Regions from separate parts of the Paenarthrobacter sp. 4246 genome, predicted to be linked through region 3. Evidence: riboswitches for the same ligand, from Rfam matches in the RefSeq annotation. Region 3 holds a riboswitch; each other region holds the start of a gene.

Region 1 (4,707 bases), on a different contig from region 3:
AAAGTACCTTGACGTCGTCGGGGTTCCTGCCGGCTTTGGCGGCCTCCGCGCGAATCGAGTCACGGTAGGACTTCATGCCGTCAACACCACGGGCCAACGCAATCGCCACATCAGCATGACCACCCGCGAACGCCTTGCCCCGGGGAGAGGCACCAGCCTGGACCAGTACGGGTTCCTCCGGCAACGGCGCCGTGTTCAGCGGACCTCGGACCTTGAAGAAGTCACCGTGGTGATTGATCGGGTGCACCTTGGTGTGGTCGGCAAACACCCCTGCGGAGACGTCCTCAAGGACCGCGTCCGGTTCCCAGCTCCGCCAGAGCCGCCTGACGACGTCGACGAATTCCTCCGCCTTTTCATACCTAAGGTCGTGTTCAATCTGCTGATCCAACCCGTAGTTCTGGGCGGCGAGGTCGCTGCCGGACGTCACCACGTTCCAGCCCAACTGGCCCTCGGAGAAGTGCTGCAACGTGGCCAAAAGCCGGGCCGCCGTGAAGGGCGGGTAGAACGAGGCGCTGACGGTCGGCACGATTCCCAGGTGCTCGGTGGCGGAGAGCAGGTAAGGGACCAGCGCCAGCGGATCGTGTTTAGGCGCAAAGGAGGCATGCGCCAGGGACACTTCGGCCGATCCGCCATACGTGTCCGGCACGGTGAGGGAATCCTCAATGATGAAGAGGTCCAACCCGGATTGTTCGAACGCACGGACTGCATCCTGGTACAGGGCGGGTTTCTTCCAGTCGTAACCCAGGGCGTAGCCGGGCGTCCCCCACCCCTGGACACCGAATCCGTGGCCCACAAACCATCCAAAATGCAGCATGGGCTTGAGTGTAGAACTGCTCTGTCCGTTCACCGCGACCTGATTTCATGCGAAGTTACAGGGGGACGTACTGGGTCAATTATGCTCCCGGGGCGTCACATTTGAACGCGGCTGGAGACGGTCCGGATTTTCCACATAAGGCGTATGTCGTGTTCCACAAACAGCAGGGGTCGGGAATGATCGCTGTATGAGTGCAGCAACCACCCGCCCCTCCGCCAAGGACCGGCTGTCCAGCGTCTGGGCCCTCAAGGGCTACAAGCGTGAATGGCTGCGGCACGATCTCGTTGCGGGCGCTGCGCTGTTTGCTTTGCTGGTGCCTGCCGGAATGGCCTATGCACAGGCAGCAGGGCTTCCCCCGGTCACCGGGCTTTACGCAACAGTTGTCCCGCTGCTGGTTTATGCGGTGGTGGGGCCCTCCCGCATTCTGGTCCTGGGACCCGACTCTGCCCTCGCCCCTATGATCGCCGCGGCGATTGTGCCGCTGGCAGCGGGAAGCAGCGAGAAATCCGTGGCGCTGGCCGGCTTGCTGGCCGTGTTGATCGGGGCACTCATGCTTGCCGGCTCGGCACTGAAACTGGGAGCCATTACGGGCCTGCTGTCCAAACCCATCCGGCTCGGGTACCTCAACGGAATCGCGCTGTTGGTGGCCCTTTCGCAGCTCCCGGCGTTTCTGGGGATTGCGGCCGACGGCGACATCTGGCAAAAGCTCGCAAAGGTCACCACCGGGTTACTGCGCGGCGAGGTCAACATCACCGCGTTGTTCTTGGGAGTGGGGTCACTGGCTCTCATCTGGATCCCCCGGCTCCTGAAGTGGAAGGTACCCGGTGTTCTGTTGGCGGTGGTTGGCTCGTGCGTGGCGACGGCGGTCTTCGGGCTTAACGACGACGTGAAAGTCACCGGGGTCCTGCCGCAGGGCCTGCCCATGCCCGCACTGGGAGGTATTGGCTGGGCAGACGCCCTGATGCTGCTCCCGGCCGCCGCAGGCATCGCGCTCATGGCTTTCGCTGACACTGGTGTGTTGTCTCAAACATTGGCAGCCAAGGAAGGGAAGAAGGTCTCCGGAAACAGGGAGATGGCAGCGCTTGGAGCAGCCAATGCTGCTACCGGCCTCTTGGGCGGATTCCCCATTTCAGGCAGTACCTCCAGGACACCGGTCGCCGTGGATGCCGGCGCAAAATCCCAGATGACAGGCGTGGTCGGCTCCGTGCTGGTGCTGGCCTTCATGCTGCTGGCTCCGGGAGTAACCGAGTACCTTCCATCGGCAACCCTGGCCGCCGTCGTTATCGCAGCAGCCATTGCACTAGCGGATCCTGCCGGCGTCCGGCGGCTCCTGCGGCTGAGCCGCAGCGAGTCCGTGGTGATGCTGGCTGCGTTCCTTGGAGTGCTGACAGTGGGTGTCCTCCAGGGAATCGTGGTGGCCATTGCCTTGGCACTCCTGGATTTTGTCCGCAGGGCATGGGATCCGTACAGAACCGAACTCGGCGCCGAGAAAGGCCTACCCGGGTATCACGATCTTGAACGGCACCCCGAGGGCGAGCGCATCCCCGGGCTCTTGATCCTCCGGTTTGATGCACCACTGTTCTTCGGCAACGGACAGGTTCTGGCCAGCTTTGTGAGGGAGCAACTCGACGAGGCCCCGGACGAGTCCACCGAGCCCATCAGCCACATCATCCTTGCCGCCGAACCCATCACCGGGATCGACACCACAGCGTTGGATGACCTGGTAACCCTGGACGAATGGTTGGCCAGAAAAGGAGTGGACCTGGTGTTTGCCGAGCTCAAAGGGCCTGTGAAGGACAAGTTGATCCGCCTCGGTACGGCGGCCCGATTTACGCCGGACCACTTCTACCCCACTGTCGGCGCGGCAGTGCGGGCGCTCAAGGACCGGTAATGGATCAGCCGCCGATTACGCAACATGACGACCATGCAGCCACCCGCAAGTGCGGCCCGACGCCCGTGGATGTTACGTTTTTCTTGAGTAATGAGTACCAGCGCAAAGCCCTGACTTGCTGGTCGGCAACCCTCTCTCCGGCGGGGTGCCTCAGGTGACTACTCGGCGTATCGACAACTCGAACTGCAAGCGTGACTGAGGAGCACCAGCAATGCCTGAACCCACTGAAGAAAAACTCTCTTACCGCCTGATTACAGGCCCGGATAACCGCGATTTCTGCGAGCGTATCCACAATTCCCTCGTCGAGGGCTATGTGCTCCATGGCAGCCCTGCAGCCACCTTCAACGGCACGGAAGTGATCGTTGCCCAAGCGATTGTGCTGCCCGCGGCGATCGCCAATGCTGATGCCGCCGTCGCCAACGCAGTGGACCAGCTTGAGAACTACGACGATGTAGAAGCATTCGAGGGCCACGCATGAGCTACGCAGGTGACCTGACCCCGCAGGACGCGTGGGCCAAGCTCGAAGAAGGCGCCATCCTGGTGGATGTTCGCACCGAGGGCGAGTGGGCCCACATCGGCATCCCGGACACCAAAGCCACCGAGAATGATCCCCTGTTCATCCAGTGGAACCTCGCTGGCGGTATCCCGAACTCCCGCTTCATCGAGGACCTGCAGCAGCAGGCACCCGAGGATGACGCCGTGGAGCTCGTCTTCATCTGCCGCTCCGGCCAGCGCTCCATCTCCGCTGCCATCGCCGCAACGCAGGCCGGCTTCACTGCGTACAACGTCCTTGAGGGCTTCGAAGGCGAACCGGACCGTTACGGTGAGCGCACCGTAAACGGCTGGAAGAACCGTGGCCTGCCGACGAATCTGGGGACCGAGTAAGTGACCTTTAATCCCGACGCCGCCAGCTGGAGCCCTGACACCCAGGCCGTTCGCGGTGGCCTTGACCGCACCAATTTCCAGGAAACGTCCGAGCCCGTTTTCCTGAACTCCGGGTTTGTCTATGAATCGGCCGCCGCTGCCGAACGTGCCTTCACGGGCGAGGACGAACGCTTCGTTTACTCCCGCTACGGCAACCCGTCCGTCGCCACTTTCCAGGAGCGGCTGCGACTGCTCGAAGGAACCGAGGCGTGCTTTGCTACGGCATCCGGCATGTCAGCGGTCTTCACCGCCCTGGGTGCCCTGCTGGCCTCAGGCGACCGCGTGGTGGCCGCCCGCTCGCTGTTCGGCTCCTGCTTCGTGATCCTCAACGAGATCCTGCCCCGCTGGGGCGTGGAGACGGTGTTCGTTGACGGCCCGGATCTGGATCAGTGGCGTGAAGCCCTCTCTGAACCGACCACAGCCGTGTTCTTTGAGTCGCCCTCCAATCCCATGCAGGAGATCGTCGACATCGCTGCCGTCAGCGAACTGGCGCATGCCGCCGGGGCGACCGTCGTTGTCGACAATGTCTTCGCCACTCCCCTGTTGCAGCGCTGCGGTGAGCTGGGCGCGGACGTGATCGTGTACTCCGGCACCAAGCACATCGATGGCCAAGGCCGTGTCCTTGGCGGCGCGATCCTGGGCACCAAAGAGTTCATCGATGGTCCCGTCAAGCAGCTCATGCGCCACACCGGCCCTTCCCTTTCCGCGTTCAATGCCTGGGTGCTGACCAAGGGTTTGGAGACCATCGGACTGCGCGTCAACCACAGCTCGGCATCCGCTTTGAAGATCGCGGAGTGGCTCGAGCAGCAGCCTGCCATCAGCTGGGTCAAGTACCCGCTGCTCACGTCCCACCCGCAGTACGAGCTTGCCGCGAAACAGATGAAGGCCGGCGGCACTGTGCTGACGTTCGAGCTGTCTCCTTCGGCCGGGCGCTCAGCCAAAGAGGCTGCGTTCGCCTTGCTCGATGGCCTCCGCGTCATTGACATCTCCAACAACCTGGGCGATTCCAAATCCCTCATCACCCACCCAGCTACCACCACCCACCGGGCCATGGGACCTGAGGGCCGGGCCGCGATCG
Region 2 (4,707 bases), on a different contig from region 3:
ATCAACTCCCTGGGCGGTGACGCCGAAGAGACCGCCGATGGCCTCATCATCCGCCCCGCGGCACTGCACGCCGGAGTGGTCCACAGCTACGCCGACCACCGCATGGCCACTGCCGGCGCCATCCTGGGCCTCGCCGTGGAAGGCGTCCAAGTGGAAGACATCGCCACCACGTCCAAGACCATGCCGGAGTTCCCGGAAATGTGGGCCCGAATGGTGGGGACCATCTCCAGCACGGATGGGGCAAACAACTGACCATGGGCCGCGATGCACGCTCCTGGGACGAATCCGACGTCCGGATCCGACCCAACAAAAAAGGGTCCAGGCCACGGACCAAGGACAGGCCCAGCCATGACGACGCCGTTATCGGCCGGATCATCACCGTTGACCGCGGACGCTACAGGGCGATCGTGGACGAGGATTCCGCGAACGCACGCGTCGTCATCGCTGCGCGCGCCCGCGAATTGCGGCGTAACCCGGTAGTACCCGGGGACTTCGTCGCTTTGGTGGGGGACGTCTCCGGCTCGCCGGACACGCTGGCGCGGCTGGTCCGGGTGGAAGAACGACGAACCCTCCTGCGACGCAGCGCGGACGACACCGACCCCATCGAACGCGTGGTGGTGGCCAACGCCCATCAGTTGGTCATTGTTGTTGCAGCCGCCAACCCTGAACCGCGCACCGGATTCATCGACCGCGCCTTGGTTGCAGCCTACGACGCCGGCATTGAGCCGTTGCTGCTCATCACCAAGGCGGACGTCAAGGATCCGGCGGAATTGCTTGCCAACTACCTCAGCCTGGACTTTCCCGTGATCATCAGCCGCACAGCGGACTCCGAAGCAGGCGGCATCGACGCCCGCTCAGATGATGGCTTGTCCGCACGGTTGGACCGGGACGCCGTAGCCCAGTTGCGCTCCCACCTCGGCGGCAAAGTCACCGTGATGCTCGGCCACTCGGGCGTGGGCAAGTCCACCATGGTCAATGCGCTGACAGGTGCAGAGAGGGCCACCGGCGGCGTAAACGCTGTGACAGGCCGTGGCCGGCATACGTCCTCCTCCGCTTTAGCCCTGAAACTCGCCGACGCCCCCGCCGGCAGCTGGATCATCGATACACCGGGCATCCGTTCCTTCGGCCTCGCCCATGTGGACCCGGACCGGATTCTGCACTCCTTCCCGGATCTTGAACCTGGAACTGAAGCCTGTGAGCGGGGCTGCAAGCACGATGCCACGGCCGTCAACTGCGGACTTGATCCGTGGGTAAACGATGGCCATGCAGGACCCTCAGGAGTAGCGCGGTTGGCCTCGTTGCGCCGGTTGCTCGGTGCCGACCCCCGGATGGAAGCAAAAGAGACCAAGGAACTGGGAACCGTCAACTGATCGTTGCGGCTTCGCGTCCCCGCTGCAGCGAACGTTTCAGGATAGTTTGGTGGCATGACCCATCCCGTTTCCACCTACAACGATGACCTGCGCCTCGCCCACGTCCTCGCTGATTCAGTCGATGCCCAGACCATGGACCGCTTCAAAGCTCTGGACCTGAAGATCGAAACCAAGCCGGACCTCACACCTGTCACCGACGCCGACAAAGCAGCGGAGGAAGCGATCCGGGGTCAGCTCTCCCGGTCCCGCCCCCGGGATGCTGTCCTCGGCGAAGAGTTTGGCAGCAGCGGACACGGATCACGCCGTTGGATCATTGATCCCATCGATGGGACCAAGAACTTTGTCCGGGGCGTACCGGTCTGGGCAACATTGATCGCGCTGGTTGATGAGGGTGAACCTGTGGTTGGCGTCGTCAGCGCACCCGCCTTGGGAAAACGCTGGTGGGCTGCCAAGGACATGGGCGCTTACATGGGCCGGTCACTTGCCGCGGCCACCCGTTTGAAGGTCTCCAACGTTTCCCGCTTGTCCGATGCTTCCTTGTCCTACTCAAGCCTGTCCGGTTGGAAGGACCGCGGGAACCTGGACGAGTTCCTGGGGCTCACAGAGGATGTATGGCGAACCCGGGCCTACGGCGATTTTTGGTCATACTGCCTGGTGGCCGAGGGCGCAGTGGACATCGCGTGCGAGCCCGAGCTGAACCTGTACGACATGGCAGCTCTCGTCCCGATCGTAACGGAGGCCGGTGGCCGCTTCACTTCCCTGGAAGGTGACGACGGTCCGTTCGGCGGTAACGCGCTGGCCACCAACTCCATCCTTCACTCGGAAGTCCTCAAACGGCTCAACCCAGGCCTGGACGACCTGCTCTAGCGCAGGTGTCCCTCGGGGCTCGCAAGCTGCTTTCCAGCGAATATTCGACGGCGAAGGCCTCCTTTTGGAGGCATCCGCCGTTTTTTCTTCGCCAAACCGGCGATTTACAACCCGACGTAACAAAGCGCTTAACAAAGCGAAGTGGCTTTGGAGGGTCCGCTGGGGGTGCCCTAACCTTTTTTACAGGTCACGAGTGCCAGCGCTAAACCCCGGTTTGCTGGCCGGCAACCCTCCATTCGCGGCGGGGTGCCCCGGGTGACGACCCGGCCGGTCCGGAACGGATGCGGCAAGCGCGGATCCCCTTATGGGGATCCCTCTTGAGTGAGGTCCCATGAGCACAGTCACGTTCGACTCGAACACCATTCCTTCTTTCGCCGGTGACATCCCGTCACAGGCAGCTGCGGCAGCACGACCACTCGCCGCCGTCACTGGCGCTGAGCTGCAGGCACCGCTGATCCAGGGCGGCCACGTCCGCTACGCCAACCTCGACTACGGCGCATCGGCTCCGGCCCTGACCGTCGTCTCCGCGTACCTCAACGAAGTCCTGCCCTATTACGCCAGCGTGCACCGCGGCGCGGGCTTTGCGTCCCAGATCAGCACGTCGGTCTACGAGAATTCGCGCAATATTGTCCGTGAGTTCGTCGGTGGGCGTCCTGACGATTCCGTGATCTTCACGCGAAACACCACAGACTCCCTGAATCTCCTGGCTGGCTGCCTACCGCAGATTGACGGCCGTTTCTCCGGGGAAGTCCTTTATCTGGACATTGAACACCACGCCAACCTTCTTCCTTGGCAGGGTGTCCCGCACCGCAGCGTCGTGGCGGCCTCCACGTTGGCCGCCACGGTGGAAAAGCTCCGCGACGAATTGGCCCAAGGCGGAATCAGCCTGCTCGCTGTTACTGGTGCTTCCAACGTCACAGGTGAAATCCTGCCGATCGCCGAACTCGCTGCACTGGCGCACGAATACGGTGCCAGGATCGTTGTGGATGCCGCCCAATTGGCACCCCACCGCCGGATCAACATCACGGAGGCCGACGTTGACTACGTGGTGTTCTCCGGTCACAAGCTGTATGCCCCCTTCGGCGCAGGCGTCGTCGTGGGCCGCCCGGACTGGCTCGACGCTGGGATCCCCCACCTGGCTGGAGGCGGCGCCGTCCGTGAAGCCCGCCTGGACTCGGTGAGCTGGGCAACGGGCCCTGCCCGCCACGAAGGAGGGTCCCCCAACGTCCTGGGTGCCGCAACCCTCGCCCGCGCCACTCAGGTCCTCGCCGGGCTGGACCAGGAGGCATGGCACGCCCACGAAGCAGCCATCCGCACGTACCTGGTGGAGGGTTTGGAGGCTATCGACGGCGTGACTGTGCACCAGATTTTCACTGACTCCGACGACACCATTGGTGTGGTCAACTTCTCAGTGGAAGGATTCGACGCCGGTTTGGTGGCCGCTTATCTGGCCGCTGAGCACGGAGTTGGCCTCCGGGATGGACGCTTCTGCGCCCACCCTCTGCTCAAGCGACTCGGACTTCCCTCAGGCTCCTTGCGTGCCAGCTTTGGCGTCGGCTCCCGGTTGGAGGACGCCACGAGGCTGCTCGCAGGCATCGAGGGACTTAAGCGCAACGGGTTGGGTTGGGACTACGTGGTGGACGAGGGCCGCTGGGTACCTGCCAACGACCACCGAACCTACCCGGAATGGGCTCCCAACACACCCGGCACTGCAGGCGCTGCACCCTGCACTGTTGACTAAGCGCGCTTTACCGCGGCTGCGGTAAATTCGTAGGGTATCTTTTGGCGACCCTGTGAAGGAGTTTTTGGTGGCATTGCCTTCTCCGGCCGCCTCCAGCGGACAGCCTGGCGTTCCCGGACCTGCCGGACCACGTGGTCCCAAGCTCCACGCTGACCGTCGGCACGAGTTCGGCCGGAGTTTCCAGGACGGTGGCGAGCACTACGATCGCGTGCGGCCCGGTTATCCCTTGGACTCCGTGGAGTGGATTGTTCCCCCGGGGGCCACGACTGCTGCGGATCTCGGAGCGGGGACTGGCAAGTTCACGGCCCTCCTCGTGGGGCGCGGACTGGACGTTGCCGCCGTCGATCCTTCAACTGACATGCTGGAGCAACTGCGCAAGTCCCACCCGCACGTCATCGCGCGGGAGGGAACGGCTGAAGCAACTGGACTGACGGACTCAGCATTCGACGTCGTCAGTGTTGCCCAGGCCTGGCATTGGTGCGATCCATTGGCCGCGAGCACCGAGATAGCCCGTATCCTGCGGCCGAACGGAACTCTGGGACTGGTCTGGAACCAGTTGGATACGGACGTGCCCTGGGTTCATCGGCTCTCGCGCATCATGCATGCCGGAGACGTCCACAAGCCAGGGTTCCGACCACTTATCGGCCCGGAATTTTCCGGCTTGGAAAGTCGCTTCACCCGATGGTCGGATGCCTTGACGCCCGAAGACATCATGGAGCTGACCAAGTC
Region 3 (4,707 bases):
TTGCGGCAGCTGTCAGATCACCAGATGTGGGATGTTGACCGCCTTCACTTCTCGCCCCTGGGACACCACACCATCGCCATGATGGTCCTGGACTCCCTCAACGTCCAGCACACCCTTGAACCACTGATGCCCAAGCCGCTGCCTCCGCGGACGTGGCGCGAGGCCCGCTCCTCGGACCTCGTCTGGGCGCGCGAGTACTTTGTCCCGTGGGTTATCCGAAGGCTCCGGCACCAGTCCTCCGGTGACGGCATCACGCCAAAGCGTCCGACGCCGGGTCCTGTCTTCGGCCCCAGCGGCACCTTGCTGCCGCGGAGCTAGGGCGACGTTCAGGTGATGGTGCCAGCAGGGTTTCATGGGGCCGGACTTTCGGGTGGCCACAGTGGCGGATAAGGCGGACCTCTTCGCGGAGAAGGTCCGGCGCCTGCGCCTGCGACGGCAGCAACTGCGGGCTCCTTTGTCCGGGACCGCCGGAGACGTGGTCCGCAACCTGTTGGCAGTCCAGTCCCAGGAATTTCCGTATGCGCGGTGGACCCTTGCCCAAAGGACATCCGCTTCCACTTCCTCCGACGTGGAACAAGCCGTTGCCGATGGAACCATCCTGCGGACGCACATCCTGCGGCCCACGTGGCATTTTGTGCACCGGGATGATCTCGGCTGGCTGATGGGGCTCTCAGCGGACCGGCTGCATCAGGGAAACAAAGGTATGTACCGCCAAACAGGCGTGGACGAAGAAACGTCCGCACTCAGTGGCCGGATCCTGGCCTCAGCCGTAGCGGACGGTGCCCACAAGACGCGCGAAGAGCTGGCTGGGGTCCTGGGACAGGCCGGCTTCCCCAGCAAGGGCCTGGGGTTTATCTATCACCTCATGCACGCCGAGATCAGTCGCATCCTGGTGAGCGGCGCCCCCATCCGCTCGGCTGGGGGCGCCCTGAAACAGACGTATGCCCTCTTCGAAGAGCGAGTGCCGGGTTTCGTGCCCACGCCGTTGACCGGGGAGGTCCGTGAAGAAGCCCTGGGCACGTTGGTTCTCCGGTACTTCGGCAGCCGCGGTCCCGCCACCATCAAGGACTGTGCCGTGTGGTCCGGGCTGACCATGAAAGACGTAAAGCTGGGCATCCAGGTGGCCGGCGAGCTATCGCCGGGCGCCCTGGCATCACTCGCCATGGACGGCCTCGAGTTTTACCTCGCCCCGGAAGATGCCGTCGAGCTCACCAACCCCGGGGGCCCTTCGCGTCTGCCTGACGCAGGACTCCCCCGCATCGACCTCATCCAGTGCTACGACGAATACGTCATGGGCTATTCGCAGTCCCGGCACTATCTGGGTGGGACAGCACCGTACTTCCCCGAAGACAACGGGCCCATGCACGTGGTCCTGATGGATGGCAGGTTGGCTGGATGGTGGCGCCATGGATTCTCCGGCGGCGCCTGCCAACTGGATGTCCGCATGAACCGGCCGGCAAGCCCTCCCGAACAGATGGCTTTGGAGGCCGAAGTGGAACGCTATGGGCAGTTCCTGGGCATGGAAGCCCGGCTCCACTGAAGTGTTCACTGCAGGCGCCGGAGTTCACGCCGTGCGACCGGGCTAAGCTGGGATAAGACCTAGGAGGCCTGCACTGTGAACAATCTGATCTTCTGGATCATCGTCTGCTCGTGGCTGATTCCGCTCGGCATCCGCATGTACAACCGATCCCGCGCGCGCCGGATCCAGAACGGAACCTTCCGCGGCCCTGGCTATCCCCCGCAGCAGAACCTGCCCGGCCCCGGCTATCCGGCACAGAGTTACCCGCCCCAGGATTACCCCACACAGGATTACCCGGGCTATTCGTCCGGGCCGGCCGTCATCCGCCCTGTAGATGACGGACCGCAGTCCGGGGCGCCGTCGAACACTTCCTCCCCCACGCCTTTCCCGGCAACCAACGGATCGGAGCCGCAAGGCTACCGCGCCCGCAAGCTGGCAGAGCTGGACGCGAAGTTCAGCAACGGGGAGATCGCCATGGAGGACTACATGAAGCAGCGCGGCGACATCATGAACGGCTAGCTTGGCGGCCAACCCAGCGTCCTGCAGCCGCTACTCAACTGTCCTGCAACGGCCACTCAACTCAGGCGAAGAAGGCTCCGCGGAGCTGTGCTGAGAGCTGGCCGATTTCCGTCAGGAACCCGTCATGGCCGATCGGCGCCTCAATGACGTGAACCGGAACATCACCCGGCAAGGCTGCGGCCAATTCCCGGGATTGCGCCGGGAAATACAACCTGTCGCTGTCCACGGCCGCGACGAAAAACTCCGCAGTGGTGCGCGACAATGCTGCCTGCAGCGATCCACGGCCGCGTGCGACGTCGTGGGACATCAGGGCTTCGGTGATGGCGATGTAGCTGTTGGCGTCGAAACGCCGGACGAGCTTTGTTCCCTGGTGGTCCAGGTAGCTCTCCACCTGATAGCGGCCACGCTCCCCCAGGACCGCAGCGGCCAAAGGTGTCTCCTGGTGCTGGGCTTCACGGCCGAAGCGGAAGTCCAGCTCCAACGCGGAGCGGTAGGTGATGTGGGCGATGCGCCGGGCCAACGCAAGCCCTTGTTCAGGGGCCGTGCCCCCGTAGTAATCGCCGTTGTTGAAGTTCGGGTCCTGGCGAATGGCCAGGGTTTGGGCCTGCGCAAAGGCGATCTGCTCGGCCGTGCTGTAGGCACCCACGGATATCACGGCGCAGCGTTTCACCCGCTCCGGGAAGGTCGCTGCCCATTCCAACGCGCGGGCCCCGCCCATGGAACCGCCCAACACGGCGTGCCAGGCCTGGATTCCCAAGGCTTCGGCCAGGCGTGCCTCGGCCTCGGTGCTGTCTCGCAGGGTGACCAAGGGGAACCGGGAGCCCCAAGGACGGCCGTCCGGCGCCTCCGAGGACGGTCCGGTACTGCCGTAGCAGCCACCCACGATGTTGATGGAGATGACAAAGAACCTGTTGGTGTCGATGGTGGCACCGGGGCCTACCAGTTGCTCCCACCATCCTTCTTCGTCCGTAGCTCCCCGGGCAACGTGCGTGCTGCCCGTGAGGGCGTGCTGGATGAGCACGGCATTGGAGGCATCGGCGTTCAGCTGCCCCCAGGTCTCATAAGCGAGGACGACGTCGGGAAGGAATCCGCCGGCCTCAAGGTCCAGCGACCCAATGGCGGCGTACTTGACGGTTCCGTCTTCTTCTCCGGATTTGGGAAGGGCTGTAGCAGTAATGGTCATTCCTTTGACACCTTAACCTCGCGCTTGCCCGTCGCCTTGCGTGCGAACAGGCCAGGTCTTCACCCGGGGCACCCCACCGCGGAGGAGGGTTGCCGGCCAGCAAGCCGGGGCTATGCGCTGGCACTCATGACCTAATACGAAGAGTCTAGGAAATACAGGGCGGTTATGGCGAAGAATATGACATCAGTGTGACGGTTCGGGGCGTTTTCGTTCACGAAGCAGCACTCCGGAATGCCACCCGGCGAATAATCGTCGGTCCGGGCGGCATTCCAGGAAAGGCGTCAGGCGTGTTCACGCCGCAGGTTTCAGGGCTTGTTTCAAGCTCCCTTGGCGGCCCGGAATCCGGCTTCGAGGTCGGCGATGATGTCATCCACGTGCTCAATTCCCACGGACAAGCGAACCAAGCCGGGGGTCACACCGGCCGCCAGCTGCTGCTCAACCGTCAGCTGGCTGTGCGTAGTGGAGGCCGGATGTATAACCAGCGAGCGGACATCGCCGATGTTGGCAACATGCGAGTGCAGTTCCAGTCCGTCAACGAAGCGCTTGCCCGCTTCAACACCGCCCTTGATGTTGAAAGCAACAATGGCGCCGGTGCCTTGCGGACCGTACTTCCGGCCGCGGTCGTACCACGGACTGGACGGCAGACCCGCATAGGCAACCGATTCGACGTCGTCGTGGGCTTCCAGCCACTCTGCCACCTTGGTGGCGTTGGCTACGTGACGTTCGACGCGCAGGCTCAGCGTCTCCAGTCCCTGGGCGATCAGGAAGGCGTTGAACGGGGACACAGCGGAGCCGAGGTCGCGAAGAAGCTGGACCCGTGCCTTCAGAACGTAGGAGAGGTTGGCGCCGAGTGCCCCGTCCTTGCCAAGATCCCGGGCGTAGACCAAACCGTTGTAGCTGGGGTCCGGGGTGTTGAAACCCGGGAAGCGGTCCGGGTCCTTGCCGAAATCGAAATTGCCTGAATCCACGATTACGCCGGCGATGGCAGAACCGTGGCCACCGAGGTACTTGGTGGCGGAGTGGACCACGATGTCGGCGCCCCACTCGATGGGACGGATGAGGTAGGGGGTGGACAGCGTGTTGTCGACGATGAGGGGCACGCCGGCCTCGTGCGCGGTGCGGGCAATGCCCTCGATGTCCAGCACATCCTGGCGCGGGTTGGACACAACCTCGCCGAAGAACAGTTTGGTATTCGGCTGGACCGCCTCACGCCACTGGTCCAGGTTATCCGGGTCCTCCACGAAGGTCACCGAGATGCCGAACTTCTTCAAGGTGTGCGCCAGCAGGTTGTAAGTACCGCCATACAGGCTGGGGCTCGCCACGATGTGGTCGCCGGCCTCCGCGATGTTAAGGATCGCAAAGGTCTCCGCGGCCTGGCCAGAGCTCAGCAGGAGGGCACCCAAGCCGCCTTCGAGGCTCGCGATCCGCTGCTCCACGGCATCCTGCGTCGGGTTGCCGATCCGGGTGTAGATGGGCGCGAGCTCGG

What was found. Region 3 has a riboswitch for S-adenosylmethionine ahead of metX (homoserine O-acetyltransferase MetX). Riboswitches for the same ligand answer to the same signal wherever they lie in the genome.
Region 1: it holds a riboswitch for S-adenosylmethionine, as region 3 does, so the genes downstream of both, ABIE35_RS19555 (DUF1737 domain-containing protein) here and metX (homoserine O-acetyltransferase MetX) in region 3, are expected to answer to the same signal.
Region 2: it holds a riboswitch for S-adenosylmethionine, as region 3 does, so the genes downstream of both, ABIE35_RS11425 (aminotransferase class V-fold PLP-dependent enzyme) here and metX (homoserine O-acetyltransferase MetX) in region 3, are expected to answer to the same signal.

Annotation. Positions count from the first base shown of each region.
Region 1 covers NZ_JBEPOP010000012.1:96,540-101,246, reverse strand. The annotation lists gene ABIE35_RS19565 (NtaA/DmoA family FMN-dependent monooxygenase) at 1-847, opposite strand, end outside; gene ABIE35_RS19560 (SulP family inorganic anion transporter) at 1,002-2,705, shown strand; SAM riboswitch class IV at 2,792-2,903, shown strand; gene ABIE35_RS19555 (DUF1737 domain-containing protein) at 2,917-3,183, shown strand; gene ABIE35_RS19550 (rhodanese-like domain-containing protein) at 3,180-3,590, shown strand; gene ABIE35_RS19545 (O-succinylhomoserine sulfhydrylase) at 3,591-4,707, shown strand, end outside.
Region 2 covers NZ_JBEPOP010000005.1:220,944-225,650, forward strand. The annotation lists gene aroA (3-phosphoshikimate 1-carboxyvinyltransferase) at 1-252, shown strand, start outside; gene rsgA (ribosome small subunit-dependent GTPase A) at 255-1,370, shown strand; gene hisN (histidinol-phosphatase) at 1,425-2,237, shown strand; SAM riboswitch class IV at 2,423-2,536, shown strand; gene ABIE35_RS11425 (aminotransferase class V-fold PLP-dependent enzyme) at 2,569-3,978, shown strand; gene ABIE35_RS11430 (class I SAM-dependent methyltransferase) at 4,052-4,707, shown strand, end outside.
Region 3 covers NZ_JBEPOP010000013.1:44,921-49,627, forward strand. The annotation lists gene ABIE35_RS20045 (SGNH/GDSL hydrolase family protein) at 1-318, shown strand, start outside; gene ABIE35_RS20050 (winged helix DNA-binding domain-containing protein) at 353-1,540, shown strand; gene ABIE35_RS20055 (hypothetical protein) at 1,616-2,038, shown strand; gene metX (homoserine O-acetyltransferase MetX) at 2,100-3,221, opposite strand; SAM riboswitch class IV at 3,237-3,353, opposite strand; gene ABIE35_RS20065 (bifunctional o-acetylhomoserine/o-acetylserine sulfhydrylase) at 3,539-4,707, opposite strand, start outside.